DNA from 2 places in the Teredinibacter franksiae genome. Region 2 is predicted to be linked to the other one. Evidence: predicted binding sites of a transcription regulator. Region 2 holds the regulator's gene; the other holds the start of a gene.

Region 1 (6,621 bases), on a different contig from region 2:
GCGCTCACCTAAGCTTAGCGAAGCAATAACGGGGTTAGTGCCAAGTTCTTTTTCGTCATCGGCATGCCAGCCAACACTGTCTTGGCCATCGCGGTATAAGTTCACCAGTACGCTATTAAATTTTGTCGCTAATGCGAGCTCTATGCTTTCGCGTATCGTTAACAACGCCGGGTGCCATGGTTGTGGGCAGAAGGCTTTCCCCGAATAGCGCATAACCGCACCCTCATCGCCAAACCAACTTTGCAGCCTGGGTATGGGTAGATTATTGCCCGAAATACGTATGTTGGGTTGCGACCACTGAAGCTCTTCGGTTAATACATGGAACAGCTGAGCTGCTTTTTGTGGTGCTAACCATGCGGGGATATAAAGCGCTTCAGCACCTTCTGAGAGCGCAATACGTTTTTGTTGCGATGCTGGTGTTGGAGGGGTTGTACCGAAAAGGTCTGACTGCATTACGGTGTTTGGAGCCAGCGTTGAAATTCGAGTTGGTTGAACGGCCAGCCAATTTCTTTTCCGTTGGCGCTGTTTTTTACCACGGGTATGCGCACCCCGTAGGTTTCAACCAAGGTTTCATCGTCTGCAATATCGATTAGCTTAAAGGTGGCCTGGGTACGGCCAATAATCGTTTGAGCTTGTTCGCACAAATGGCAACCAAGTGTTGTGTAAAGAATGAGTGCAGGCATGCTGAAAGCAACGACTTTTAAGCTAAGATCGCCATAGTTTACAACACCACACGTACATTAGCGCTATGTGTGAAGGTTACGCAAAGCGCCCATCATGTCGCCAACAAAGGGTTTGAGTTGGTCGAAATGCGGATGCTGTTCGTGCTTTTGCCTTCCCACAAATTCAGCCATTGCCGGGAGTTCGCGCTCTTCGAACCCTTTGCGGTGGGAGTCGTTGCGTAAGTTGTCTAGGTGCTGAATGAAATCACTCATGCGACCAACGGGGTTATCAAATACCGATTCACTGTGATTCTGGCTAACGTTGTCTGCGCGGAGATTGAGCTTTTCGGTATCCGCTTGCGCCACAGAACCGTAAGCCGACTCTATTCTACTGTATTCAACTTGGCTTAAATTCAGTGAAAAACGGGCAATTTCTTCGGCGTTAAACCCTACGTCCTGGGCTTTTTCGTAGGCTTCATAAATATCACCCTCGAAAAATTCATCGGCAACATCGTTAAGCTGTGAGAGTAAATCGGTTATGGCGCTCATCTCGCCCGCATCGAGATCACCGTTAACGCTAATACGGAAATCCTGTAGCGCATCGGTTTCATATTCACCGCCGCCTGCATCATCGCCAGAGCGTTGCAGGGAGCCTTGGTCGGAATAGCTGCGAATGGTAACAACATCGCCATCTTGTGTACGCAAACTTAAGCTGTACAGACGGCTCTCAGACTGCTCCTCTTCCAGACGTGCGTAGAAATCTTGCGAGGGGGCTATGAGCGTGTTGAAGTTTTCGGCTTCTTGATTGGCCGTAAGGGCGTCTACGTATGGCTCAAAGGCCTGTACGGGCGATGTGCTAATAATGGCTTGTTCCGCTACTGGGGCTGCGCCCGATGGATTCGCGGTTTGCGCTGGGGCTTCATAAAGCGCTATGTCTGCAGCGGGGTTTTCTAGCCCGTATTTATCTGCAAGCTCGCCAATGCCCGCTATAACTTGGTTGAACATGTCTTCAATGGTTGTTTTTACATCCCCCTCAAACAAGCCCATTTCGGTAAGTTGATCTACGGCTTCGGTATAGCCCTGTATAAAGCCGTCTAGCCCTGCTTGCAGGCGTGATTGCAGCTCTTCTGTTGTTGAGCCGTCAATCACATCGGTGGCGAGCCGCTGGTCAACAAACGCTACTATGGTTGCTGCACCGGGGTTTTGGCTTTCACCAACGGGGTTTGCTTCAACCGCACCGGTGGAACCCGCAGAAGTGTTAGCACCCGTATTAACACTCTGACTATTGGGCTGTTCAGTCGCAGGTAAATTTTGTGGTGCCTGATAGGTAACCACTGGGTTCGATGATGATGGTGTGTAGCGGGTTTCGGTATAGCTGTATGCGGTAGACAAACGTGCCGTTACGGTGGTTTGCTGGCCACCCTCTTGTTTTACGCTTGTGCTGCTGTATTCAGCACTGGTGCTTATCTGGCGTGTGCTGTAGCTGGCTTTCGCTGGGGCTGCAGGCAAGCCGTTTAAATCTGAATTAACCATGACCTAACTCCGAACCTAGGGTGCGCTTAACCCAGTTTTCGGCCAACAACGTAAGATCTTCAATAATTATTTGTTCTTAGGCGCGGGATGCTTAGTCTTCGGAAGAAGGGTGGCAGGAAGAATGACCGCCAGACGAATTGCCTTTCATAAAGCGACATGAACTTTAGAATGAAGCACTACCTAAGCATGTAATAACCGGCGGCACTACCGGTTAACAATAAAATCACCAAAATTACCGGTACCCATGACCTAGAATCGGTGTTCACTTCGGCGCTGAGCGCCGCTGTTCCACCACTCAAGCTGCTGAATTCGGGGCGGCTACGCACGTGAGCCCCCGGCTCTACGCCGCTTTCAAGGCTACGCTTACCCGATTCCACAGCGCCGGGTTGGCGAACTTTTAGGTCTGGCACTTTTACCACCGGGCGCACGGTGGTGGAGTTTAAATCTGGCTGGGGGCCACTAACGGTGAAGGTGATGGTGTCGAATCGTACCTGGTCGCCAGGCTTTATCACCGCACGAGCAATACGCTGACCATTAACATAGGTGCCGTTGGCGGACTTTAAGTCTTCTATTTCTAGCCCTCTTGGGCCAACCGTCAGTTTCGCGTGACGACGTGAAAGGTGGGCCACACCTAAACGAATATCGCACTCCTGAGAACGCCCGACCACAATGCTATCTAAAACCTCAAAATCTTTACCTGCTAGCGCCGTACCCAAGGGTGTCAATACCCAGGGCTCTATGGGCTGCTGTTCGGCTGTAACCGAGAGCGGGTCTTCCTGCTGACGGCGGGTATCCATTAGGCGCGCTTCGGTGAAACCCAAATTTACGATATCGCCGTGTTTTATTTCACGGCTCTCCAGTACCGGAACACCGTTTATGCGCACCATATCGTCGCCAACCAGGTTTACCAGGGTGGCGGTATCATTTTCGACGGTGATATCGGCGTGGTGGGCGCGAAGATGGGTATCATCAATTGAAATATTGCAGGCTCTAGCTTTCCCTACACTGGTTCGAGGGTCGACTAGCCAAACAGGCTTTATCGCTTTGTTTTTAAATCGTAATTGCAGCATGCAGTCTTCGTATCTGAGGCCATTATTTGGGTAAAGAGTTGTAAAAGTGGTTTCACAATACCCGCCAGATTACCTATTATCCAGTACAGGCCTTTGATCTTCTGCACTGGCTCTTCAAGTTTAGAACGTTTCAGTAACAGTGTAGATCGTTCAAAGCAAATTAGTTCGCCAGCAGTATAACGATAATCTTTATAAGATAAATGAACCAGATCAAATAGTTTTTTCGGTTTGAATTAGGGAAGTTTGTGACTAATCGCCGAATTTACGGCTTTACTCACAACCATTTCAAGACAGCTTATGCGATTTGGTTTAGTCTGGTGCTCGCAGAAGGACATGCTCACCCGAGTGAAATACGAATGCAATTAACCCACTACCACGCCGCTACCGATGTTGGGCTGCAGCGAAGCAATAATGAAGACTGCTTCCTGAGTATGCCTTTTCTTGGTGTGTGGGCTGTGGCCGACGGTATGGGTGGGCACGCTGCCGGTGAAGTAGCCAGTGCCATTGCCTGCGATACAATTAAACGTGAAATTTCCCGAGGTGCTAGCCTCGAACTCGCCATACAAAACAGCCATCACGCCGTTGTACAAGCCGCCGAAAATGGCATTGGTGGCACGGGCATGGGTTCGACGGTGGTGGCCGTACAATCCAACGCAAATGCATTTAAGGTGTGCTGGGTTGGCGACAGCCGAGCCTATAGCTACATACCCGCACCAAATGGCCATGGCGATCAGTTAGAGCTATTAACCCGCGACCACTCGTATGTGCAATTGTTAGTCGACACAGGCGTTATTGCGCAGGAGGAAATGGCCACTCACCCCGAACGTAATATTATAACACAGTGCCTTGGCTCTGCTGATCTCGAGGATGTTGAGGTAGGTAGCGTGGAACATAGCTGGCAACGGAATCAATGGTTGGTACTGTGCAGCGACGGGCTTTCCGATGCCGTCCACGAGCCCGAATTAACACAGATTTTGGCACAATCAGACAGCGTTAAAACCGCAACGGCAGCGCTAATTCAAGCAGCGCTAAATAATGGTGGGCGCGACAACATTACTTTGCAAATAATCTCTGGCCCCGATACTTGGTCCCAGTGGATTCAAAACTCCGTGCGTATGGTTAAAAAAATAATCAGCTAGCGGCTACGATAATGTGGGCCAACTGTGTTATAAAGCGCCGCAACTGCGGCTTTCAACAGCTGTACGCCTTCTATTCTGCTAACGCAACAAGCCATCAATGCCAAAAACAGTCGCCACCTACGTCAAAGTTCTCTTTGCCGCTGCCATGGTATTTGGCCTAGGTTACTGGGTACATTCTGCCTACGGCTGGTCAAACACGCTGGCAAACTGGGTTAAGGTTTCACCTTTTATCGTTTTTGCGACAATGGTGATGGTTTTAATCAGCCATATTGCTCGTGTCGCACGTATTCACTACGCTTACAATAAACAACAACCCACAGCCTTCCGACAAACATTAGCGGTGAGCTTTGTTCACAACACCGTAAGTTTTCTTTTACCTATGCGCCTTGGCGAACTGGCCTTGCCGGCTCTCAGTCGTCACCAATTACGTATTGACGTTAAGTACGCCTTAGCAACGCTGTTTTTGGTACGTCTGTTCGATGCCCATGTATTGCTTTGCCTACTGGTATTTTTCGCCGGTAGTTTGTGGCTAGGTGAATACAGTATTATTGCCCCCGTCGCCCTTATAGCGGCACTGCCTATTGGCATGCTTTTGCTAAAAAGCGCTAGCTCGCGTATCGGCAAACTGAAATTTGCAGGGCCATTACTGGGGAAAAAGCGGGTATGGATCAGCTTATACGCCTACACTCTGGTAATTTGGTGCGTCAAACTCTTTGCGCTTGCAACGTTAGCAGCAGCACTGGGTAATCTACCCATTGACCACGCTTGGATAGCCACTATCATTGCCGATGGCAGTGCCCTATCGCCCGTTACCGGCTTTGCCAATGCTGGTACGTTTGAACTCGCATTTACTCTGCCGCTGCTTCCTTTAGGGTACGAGAGCGAACCGCTGGTTAAAACCGCGGTCAATGTTCATCTGTTTATATTCGTTATTAATATTTGTGTCGGAATTTTGGGATTCCTGTTGCTGACCCCCAAACAAGTTCGCCAATAATTCACTCTAAGGTTTTACTGTCACTATGCATTTACCCAGCCTGACTGTTGTCGTACCGGTTTACAACGAAGAAGATAATGTTCTCCCCCTATTCGAAGCCCTAGATTCAGCTTTAAAAACCTATGCGGGCGACTGGCATGTGATTATTGCCAACGACGGTAGCCGAGACACTACGGCGCAGAAAATTAATGCCTGCTTACCCGATTTCGGTGAACGGTATAAACACATTGAACTGCAACGAAATTTCGGCCAAACCGCGGCTATGCAAGCGGGTATTGATGCAGCCGAAACCGAACTAATCGCAACAATGGACGGCGACCTGCAAAACGACCCTGCCGACATACCGCGCCTCGTTGAAGAGCTATTAGAAAAAGACCTCGACTTATTACAGGGCTGGCGAAAAAACCGCCAAGATGCTGCCGTTTCGCGCAAACTGCCTTCTCGTATTGCCAACAAGCTTATTCAGCGTGTGAGTGGTGTAAAACTAGATGATTACGGCTGCAGCTTAAAGGTGTATCGCGCCGACGTGTTAAAACAAATTCGGTTATACGGTGAGATGCATCGGTTTATCCCCGTATGGATGGCTACCGTTTGCCCGCCACACCGCATTGGGCAAACAGTTGTTAATCATCGCGCCCGCGTTGCGGGTGAATCCAAATATGGCATTACCCGCACCTTTCGCGTACTCATCGACCTGGTAACCGTTTTTTTCTTCCTCAAGTTTCGCGCACGGCCTGGCCACTTTTTTGGTTCCATCGGCCTGTGGGTTGGCATGGCCGGCGGGTTGATGATGACCCACCTAATGTTCGTTAAATTTGTGCTGGGTGAAAACATTGGCGATAGGCCCATGCTGTTGTTCGCCAGTATTTTAATTATTGCCTCGCTGCAATTTTTAACCACGGGTGTGCTGTCAGAAATTCTAAGCCGTATATTTTTCCAAACTACCAACGTAAAAAGCTATAAGGTTAGACAGCCGCTTAGCTATTCACTGGCGGAACAAGCCGAAAAAAATAAAACTGAAAACGTCTGACCATTAACTTTTATAGAACTTTTATTCTGTGCAAAATTTCAGCCTGCAAATTCGTCGACTACTGTCTTCGCCTCTCGCTATTTACATCAGTGTCGGTCTAAGTTTTTTTCTTGGGCTGGGCTCAGTACCACTGTTTGACCTAGATGAGGGCGCATTCACGGAAGCTACCAGGGAAATGCTAGAGAGCGGTGTC
Region 2 (6,621 bases):
TGCGCGATTTACGCTCGACGCAATGCCCGGTAAGCAAATGGCGATAGATGCTGATTTAAATGCGGGCGTAATCGATCAGGAGGAAGCCCGTACCCGGCGCACGGATGTGGCTTCAGAGGCCGATTTCTACGGTGCAATGGACGGTGCCAGTAAATTTGTACGTGGCGATGCGGTAGCCGGAATTCTTATTCTCATCATCAACATTATTGGTGGCCTAATTGTTGGTATGACGCAGCACGCGTTGGAATTTCAAGATGCGCTACAAAAATATGTACTGCTTACCATTGGTGATGGCCTAGTGGCACAAATCCCTTCGCTGTTACTGTCTACGGCTACTGCGATTATGGTAACGCGGGTGAACAGCTCTGAGGATATGAATCGTCAGGTGTTATCGCAAATGTTCGCATCGCCCAAAGCGATGGCAGTAGCGGCCGTCATCCTGTTTATTATGGGCTCCATTCCCGGAATGCCCCACCTGTCGTTTATAAGTCTCGCGGCGGTTTGCGGTTTAATTGCTTACTTCATTCATTTTAAGCAACAGCAGGCTGAGGTTGTGGAGGTGGGGGGGTTTCAACGGGGTTCGCCTGGGCCCATTCCCTCGCGGGGCGATATTCCTCCCTCAATTACACAGCAAGGTCTACCCTCGCCGGACGGCACGCCTCCCGCAGAGCCTGCGGAGGTCAGCTGGGATGACGTGACGCCAGTGGATATTATTGGCTTAGAAGTAGGTTATCGGCTAATTCCATTAGTGGATAAAAATCAAAATGGCGAGTTACTTGGGCGCATCAAAGGTGTACGTAAAAAGCTGTCTCAAGACCTGGGTTTTCTGATTCCTGCTGTCCATATTCGCGACAATCTCGATCTAATGCCTAGCGCCTACCGTATTAATCTAATGGGTGTTGCCGTGGGTGAGGGCGAGGTGTATCCCGATCGTTCGTTGGCCATAAACCCCGGTCAGGTTTTTGGCAAGCTGGAGGGCACTCATACGAAAGACCCGGCTTTTGGTTTAGATGCCGTGTGGGTTGATGAAAACCAAAAAGACAAAGCCCAAACCCTAGGCTACACGGTGGTCGATGCCAGTACGGTAGCGGCCACCCACTTAAACCAGATTATTCAAAACCACACGCACGAGCTGATCGGTCACGAAGACGTACAGAAATGGTTAGATTTACTCGCAGAAAAATCGCCAAAACTGGTGGAAGAGTTGGTTCCCAATACCATATCCATTAATCAATTACTCAAAGTCTTACAAACGTTGCTACGTGAGCAGGTTGCGGTGCGAGACATGCGCACCATTGCTGAGGCATTGGCGGCCCACGGCAACAAAAACCTCGATACCGCTTCACTCACTGCCATTGCGCGCGCTTCAGTTGCTCGTCAAATAGTGCAGAGCATTGTTGGTTCGGACCCAGAGCTTCCTGTGATTACCCTCGACCCTGCACTGGAACAGTTGTTGCTACAGTCGGTACAGCAAGCACAAAAAACTGGCGCCGACGATGGTGCATTTCTGGAGCCTCAGTTGGCTGAACGTATCAACAATGCGTTGGTAGCCGCGGCGAAAAAACAGGAAGCCAGTGGAAAACCGCAGGTATTACTGGTAGCGGGGCAGGTACGGTCGATGATGGCCCAGTTCGTTCGGTTCAACATTCCAGATATGCGCGTTCTTGCTTACAACGAAGTACCCGATACCAAACAGATTACGATAGAAGCCAGTGTGGGCGGCGAAGTGCTTAACGCCTGAGGTGGTCTATAGGGAGCCCCTAATGAAGTCTAAGCGGTTCCTTAGGTAAAAAATAACGGAGAGTGAGTCATGCAACCGACAACCAATAAACTCGTTAAACGATTTGTAGCGCCCTCTATGCGAAGGGCCCTGGATTTGGTGCGCGATGAGCTAGGGCCGGAGGCGGTAATTCTCTCCAGTCAAAAAACAGCCGAAGGGGTTGAAGTGATTACCTCCCTTGAGCCGGATTTACCGACACGCGGTATAGGTGTGCGCCGGGAATTTGGCGGTCACTTTGATACCGATGTGGATACCGCCATGAACAGTGATTCTGCATGGCAAATGCAAGCGGGTGTAGATGAGGCGGCCGCCCAATTTGGTGGTCGTGTAGAAATGAACGATCCTAAGGCCGGTATTCCTGTAAAAGGCGAAGAGCTGGCGCGCGAAATAGAGCGGGCGCGTGAGCGTATGATGGATGCCAAGCGCCATGCCAAGGAAAGCGAACGTCCTATTGGCGAAAGCCTCGCGGCACAAGAGCAAAAGGTTCATGCCTTTAAGCAACACCAAGAGCAGGCGAATACGGAGCCAGCCTCTAGATTATCGGCCGCGGGTTCTGCGCCAGCACAGGCTTCATCCACGCAGGCTAGCTCAGAACGTGTTGCACCCGTGCATCGAGAAAATGACGTGCGCATGGAAAATTTACAGGGTGAAATTGCCGATATGCGCATGATTCTCGAACAGCAATTGTGGAAGATGGCGCAGCAGGACAACCCAATAGGGGTGCCCTCACAAATAAAACTGCCGATGCAGGCCAACGTACTGTCGGAGCATATGGCCCGCTTAGGGCTACCAGAGACTATTAGTCAGCGACTGATGCGCGAAGCCGGGTCTCAAAAGCAGGTAAGCAAAGCTTGGCGTGCTTGCATGAGCCAGCTGGCAAATGAAATACCGGTATTTAACGGAGATCTTGTCAACAGCGGCGGTATCTTCGCGTTTGTTGGCCAGACCGGTGTAGGTAAAACCACCACCATCGCTAAATTGGCCGCACGTTACGTGCTTGAGCACGGGCCAGGAAAGGTGGCACTGGTTACAACAGATACCTACCGAGTTGGCGCCTTTGACCAATTACGTTCTCTTGGGCGCATATTGAACGTACCGGTTCGCGCCGTGGATGGGCAAAACAGCCTAGTAACGCTATTAACCACGCTGCGGGAATTCCCACTGATTCTCATCGATACCGCCGGCTTCCGTCATGGAGACCCGTTACTTAAAGACCAGCTGCGCAAGCTCGATTCCTGCCCATCCATTAAACGTGTGCTGGTCATGGCCTGCAACAGTCAGCTGCAAACCATGAAGGCCTCCACCCACGCATACGCTTCTTCAGGCGGGATAGACGCCTGTGTACTGAGTAAGCTTGATGAATCGGCAAGCCTTGGTGAGGTTATAAGCGTGGTGCTTGAGCAACGAATTCCCATTGTGTACACCACGGATGGGCAGGAAATCCCAAAGGACATTACCATTGCTAATGGACACAAACTGGTTGCGGCCGCTGTTGCCTTACTGAAGATCGCCACAGCCGTGCCGGCGGCGGGGTAGTGTGATTTTGAACCGGGAGCAGAGCAGAAATCGTCATCTATACTTGGTTGGATCACACCATAAACCGGAACACAGCCCTATGAGTGCAAATCGACCCGTAAAAGTAATTGCTGTCACTGGCGGTAAGGGCGGGGTGGGTAAAACTAACCTATCCATTAACCTCAGTATAGCTTTGGCAGAATTGCGTCGCCGGGTGGTGCTATTGGATGCCGACCTGGGTTTGGCTAATGTCGATGTGCTCCTTGGGTTAAAGGCGCAATACAACCTAGCTGATGTGCTGGATGGTAGCAAGAGATTGCAGGATGTCATGCTGAATGGCCCTGCGGGCATAAAAGTTGTACCCGCATCCTCCGGGGTACAGCAAATGACGAGCCTATCTCCTCAGGAGCACGCGGCCTTAATTTATGCGTTTAACGAGCTAGCGGATCAGCTAGATGTATTAATGATAGATACCGCTGCCGGCATTTCCGATACGGTGCTGAGTTTTGTACAGGCGGCGCAGGAAGTCATTATTGTTGTGTGCGATGAGCCTTCCTCCATAACCGATGCCTATGCGCTAATGAAATTGTTGAATGCGGACCACGGTGTATTTCGCTTTCGAGTCATCGCCAATATGACACGCAGTAATCAAGAAGGCATTAACTTATTTAATAAGCTCAATGGTGTGTGCGAACGCTTCCTTGATGCTTCCCTACAATATCTAGGGAGCGTACCTTTCGATGAAAATGTACGTAAGTCGGTGCAAAAGCGGCAGTCGTTGCTTGAGTTTGCGCCGCGCAGTAAAGCGGCATCGGCCATTCGCGTATTGGCTCAGAAAATAGATCAGTGGCCGGTACAGGCTACGCCCAGAGGGCATTTAGAGTTTTTCTTGGAGCGCCTGCTTACCGCAGACGTTAGCGTATAAAGCAGTATTAAAAAAGTTGTAGCTATCCCCTATGTCAGTCACTGCGGCAGATAATTTGATGGTGTATGAGCAAACGCAGGAAGCGGACATTCAAATCAAAGTAGAAGATTACCTATATCTGGTAAATCGCATCGCGCACCACATTATGGCTCGAATGCCCTCCAGTGTTCAGGTTGACGACCTAACGCAGGCGGGCATGGTTGGCCTGCTTGAAGCGGCGCAAAAGTATGACCCCAGCAAAGGCGCCAGTTTTGAAACCTACGCAGGTATTCGTATTCGTGGGGCCATTGTAGATGAAATGCGTAAAGGTGACTGGGCTCCACGCTCAGTTCACCGTAATGCGCGCAGGGTAAGCGAAGCCATTGGAAGCCTAGAAGCCCGGCTCGGTCGAGATGCCCGCGATAGCGAAATAGCCGAGGAAATGGCGATATCGCTGGACGAATACCACGATATTTTACGCGATAGTACCTCAACCCGCTTGTTCAGTTTGGAAGAAACCTTTGAGGAAGATGAAGGGCGCTTGAGTAAGCCGAGGCAAAGCGAAGGGCTGGTGGGGCCAGCAGAAGGGGTGCACAAGCACGCGCTGCGCACCGCTTTAGCCGAGGCCATTCGCACATTGCCAGAGAGAGAGCAACTAGTGCTGTCGCTTTATTACGACCAAGAATTAAATTTGAAAGAAATAGGGCTAGTACTGGGGGTGTCGGAATCCCGTGTTAGTCAAATACACAGCCAGGCGGCTTTGCGCCTGCGTTCGAAACTCTCAGGATGGCGCAAATAGTTACGCGCACGGTAAAAACTGGCCGACTCGCAAACTGCGACTAGACTTAATCTGAGGTTCTAAAAAAAGTCCCGCACGAGTTCATATTGCATAGTGCTCGCCGGTGGCGGGACAGTCAGAAACCCTGACGGGAAACGGAGGATACATTGGATAAAAATATGAAAATCCTAATCGTTGACGATTTCTCAACGATGCGGCGCATCATAAAAAACCTGCTTCGGGATCTTGGGTTTACCAATACTCAAGAAGCCGACGACGGGTCAACGGCCTTGCCAATGTTGCGCAGCGGAGATTTCGATTTTCTGGTGACCGACTGGAACATGCCTGGTATGACAGGTATTGATCTGTTGAAGGAGGTGAGGGCCGATGAAAAGCTCGTCAGCCTTCCAGTGCTGATGGTTACGGCCGAAGCTAAACGGGACCAAATTATCGAAGCCGCTCAGGCTGGTGTAAATGGTTATGTTGTTAAGCCCTTCACCGCGCAAGTGCTTAAAGAAAAAATCGACAAAATATTCGAGCGCGTAGAAGGCTAAATTAGCTGATGGAAACCGCACACACTCACGATGAAGAGTTTATGGCGCAGTTGCAGGATTGCGCTACTCATCTGGTAGAAAAACTTCAAAGCGATAACTACAGCGAAGCCTCTGAGTTAATACACAGTCTGATGGAGGCTCGCGATCGCCATGTTTTTAATAGTGTGGGTCAGCTCACCCGAGCGCTACACGAAGCGATTGTTAATTTCCATGTCGATGCAGACCTCGACTCCGAACCACCGTCAGTAAATAACTCAGAAATTCGTGATGCCACCTCCCGTTTGCACTATGTCATCGACATGACACAAAAAGCAGCGGATAAAACCATGGATAAGGTGGAAGCCGTTGCGCCTATGGCGTTGAACTTGGGTATCGAGGCTACACGCTTGCGTGAAGAATGGCACAAGCTGAAGCGTGGTGAAGTTTCCAAGGAAGAATTTAAGAAGCTCTATAGTCGCATGGGTGAGTTTTTAGACCAGATGGATGACGGCACCCGTCAATTAAATAGCTCCCTGCAAGACATTATCTTAGAGCAGGGTTTTCAGGATCTCACCGGTCAGGTTTTACGAAAAGTGATAACCCTGGTAACCGACGTAGAAAACGAATTGGTTAACCTGATGCGCATTGCAGGCCAGGTGGAACAGGTGACCGGTTTGGCTGAAAGCACGGATAAAGAAAAAGTGAAAAATGTCGATAAAAGTTTGGCAGAAGGCCCACAAATTCATGCGGACAAACGTGCAGACGTTGTGTCTGGGCAGGACGAAGTCGATGACCTTCTTTCAAGTTTAGGTTTTTAGCGACGGAATTGGAAAGAGTAATGCCAAACGAGGCAGGCCGTCGACATAATAGGAGCATTTAATGGCATTTGGCGATGACGAAGACATTCTCCAGGATTTCCTCGTAGAAGCTGGCGAAATCATCGAACTGTTGTCTGAGCAATTGGTTGACCTCGAGCAGAGACCCGATGATAAGGATTTACTGAATGCCATTTTTCGTGGATTTCATACGGTAAAAGGCGGTGCCGGTTTTTTACAGCTCAACGCAATGGTAGATTGTTGTCACGTTACCGAAAATCTGTTTGATATTCTTC

Evidence for each region. Region 2 encodes FliA, which starts transcription of late flagellar genes. Its sites were predicted from a motif close to TAAAGTTATNNNNNNNNCGGCCGATANCC; they were not measured.
Region 1: a site for FliA is predicted at 2,229-2,257, ahead of H5336_RS19140 (DUF5610 domain-containing protein). Genes of this name have one in related genera too.

Annotation. Positions count from the first base shown of each region.
Region 1 covers NZ_JACJUV010000004.1:50,038-56,658, reverse strand. The annotation lists gene H5336_RS19150 (alpha-ketoglutarate-dependent dioxygenase AlkB family protein) at 1-453, opposite strand, end outside; gene H5336_RS19145 (glutaredoxin family protein) at 453-683, opposite strand; gene H5336_RS19140 (DUF5610 domain-containing protein) at 747-2,195, opposite strand; gene H5336_RS19135 (FHA domain-containing protein) at 2,372-3,265, opposite strand; gene H5336_RS19130 (PP2C family protein-serine/threonine phosphatase) at 3,511-4,404, shown strand; gene H5336_RS19125 (lysylphosphatidylglycerol synthase transmembrane domain-containing protein) at 4,502-5,398, shown strand; gene H5336_RS19120 (glycosyltransferase family 2 protein) at 5,424-6,428, shown strand; gene H5336_RS19115 (ArnT family glycosyltransferase) at 6,457-6,621, shown strand, end outside.
Region 2 covers NZ_JACJUV010000001.1:709,420-716,040, reverse strand. The annotation lists gene flhA (flagellar biosynthesis protein FlhA) at 1-1,741, shown strand, start outside; gene flhF (flagellar biosynthesis GTPase FlhF) at 1,811-3,316, shown strand; gene H5336_RS02810 (MinD/ParA family protein) at 3,396-4,220, shown strand; gene H5336_RS02805 (RNA polymerase sigma factor FliA) at 4,279-4,998, shown strand; gene cheY (chemotaxis response regulator CheY) at 5,145-5,531, shown strand; gene H5336_RS02795 (protein phosphatase CheZ) at 5,540-6,328, shown strand; gene H5336_RS02790 (chemotaxis protein CheA) at 6,390-6,621, shown strand, end outside.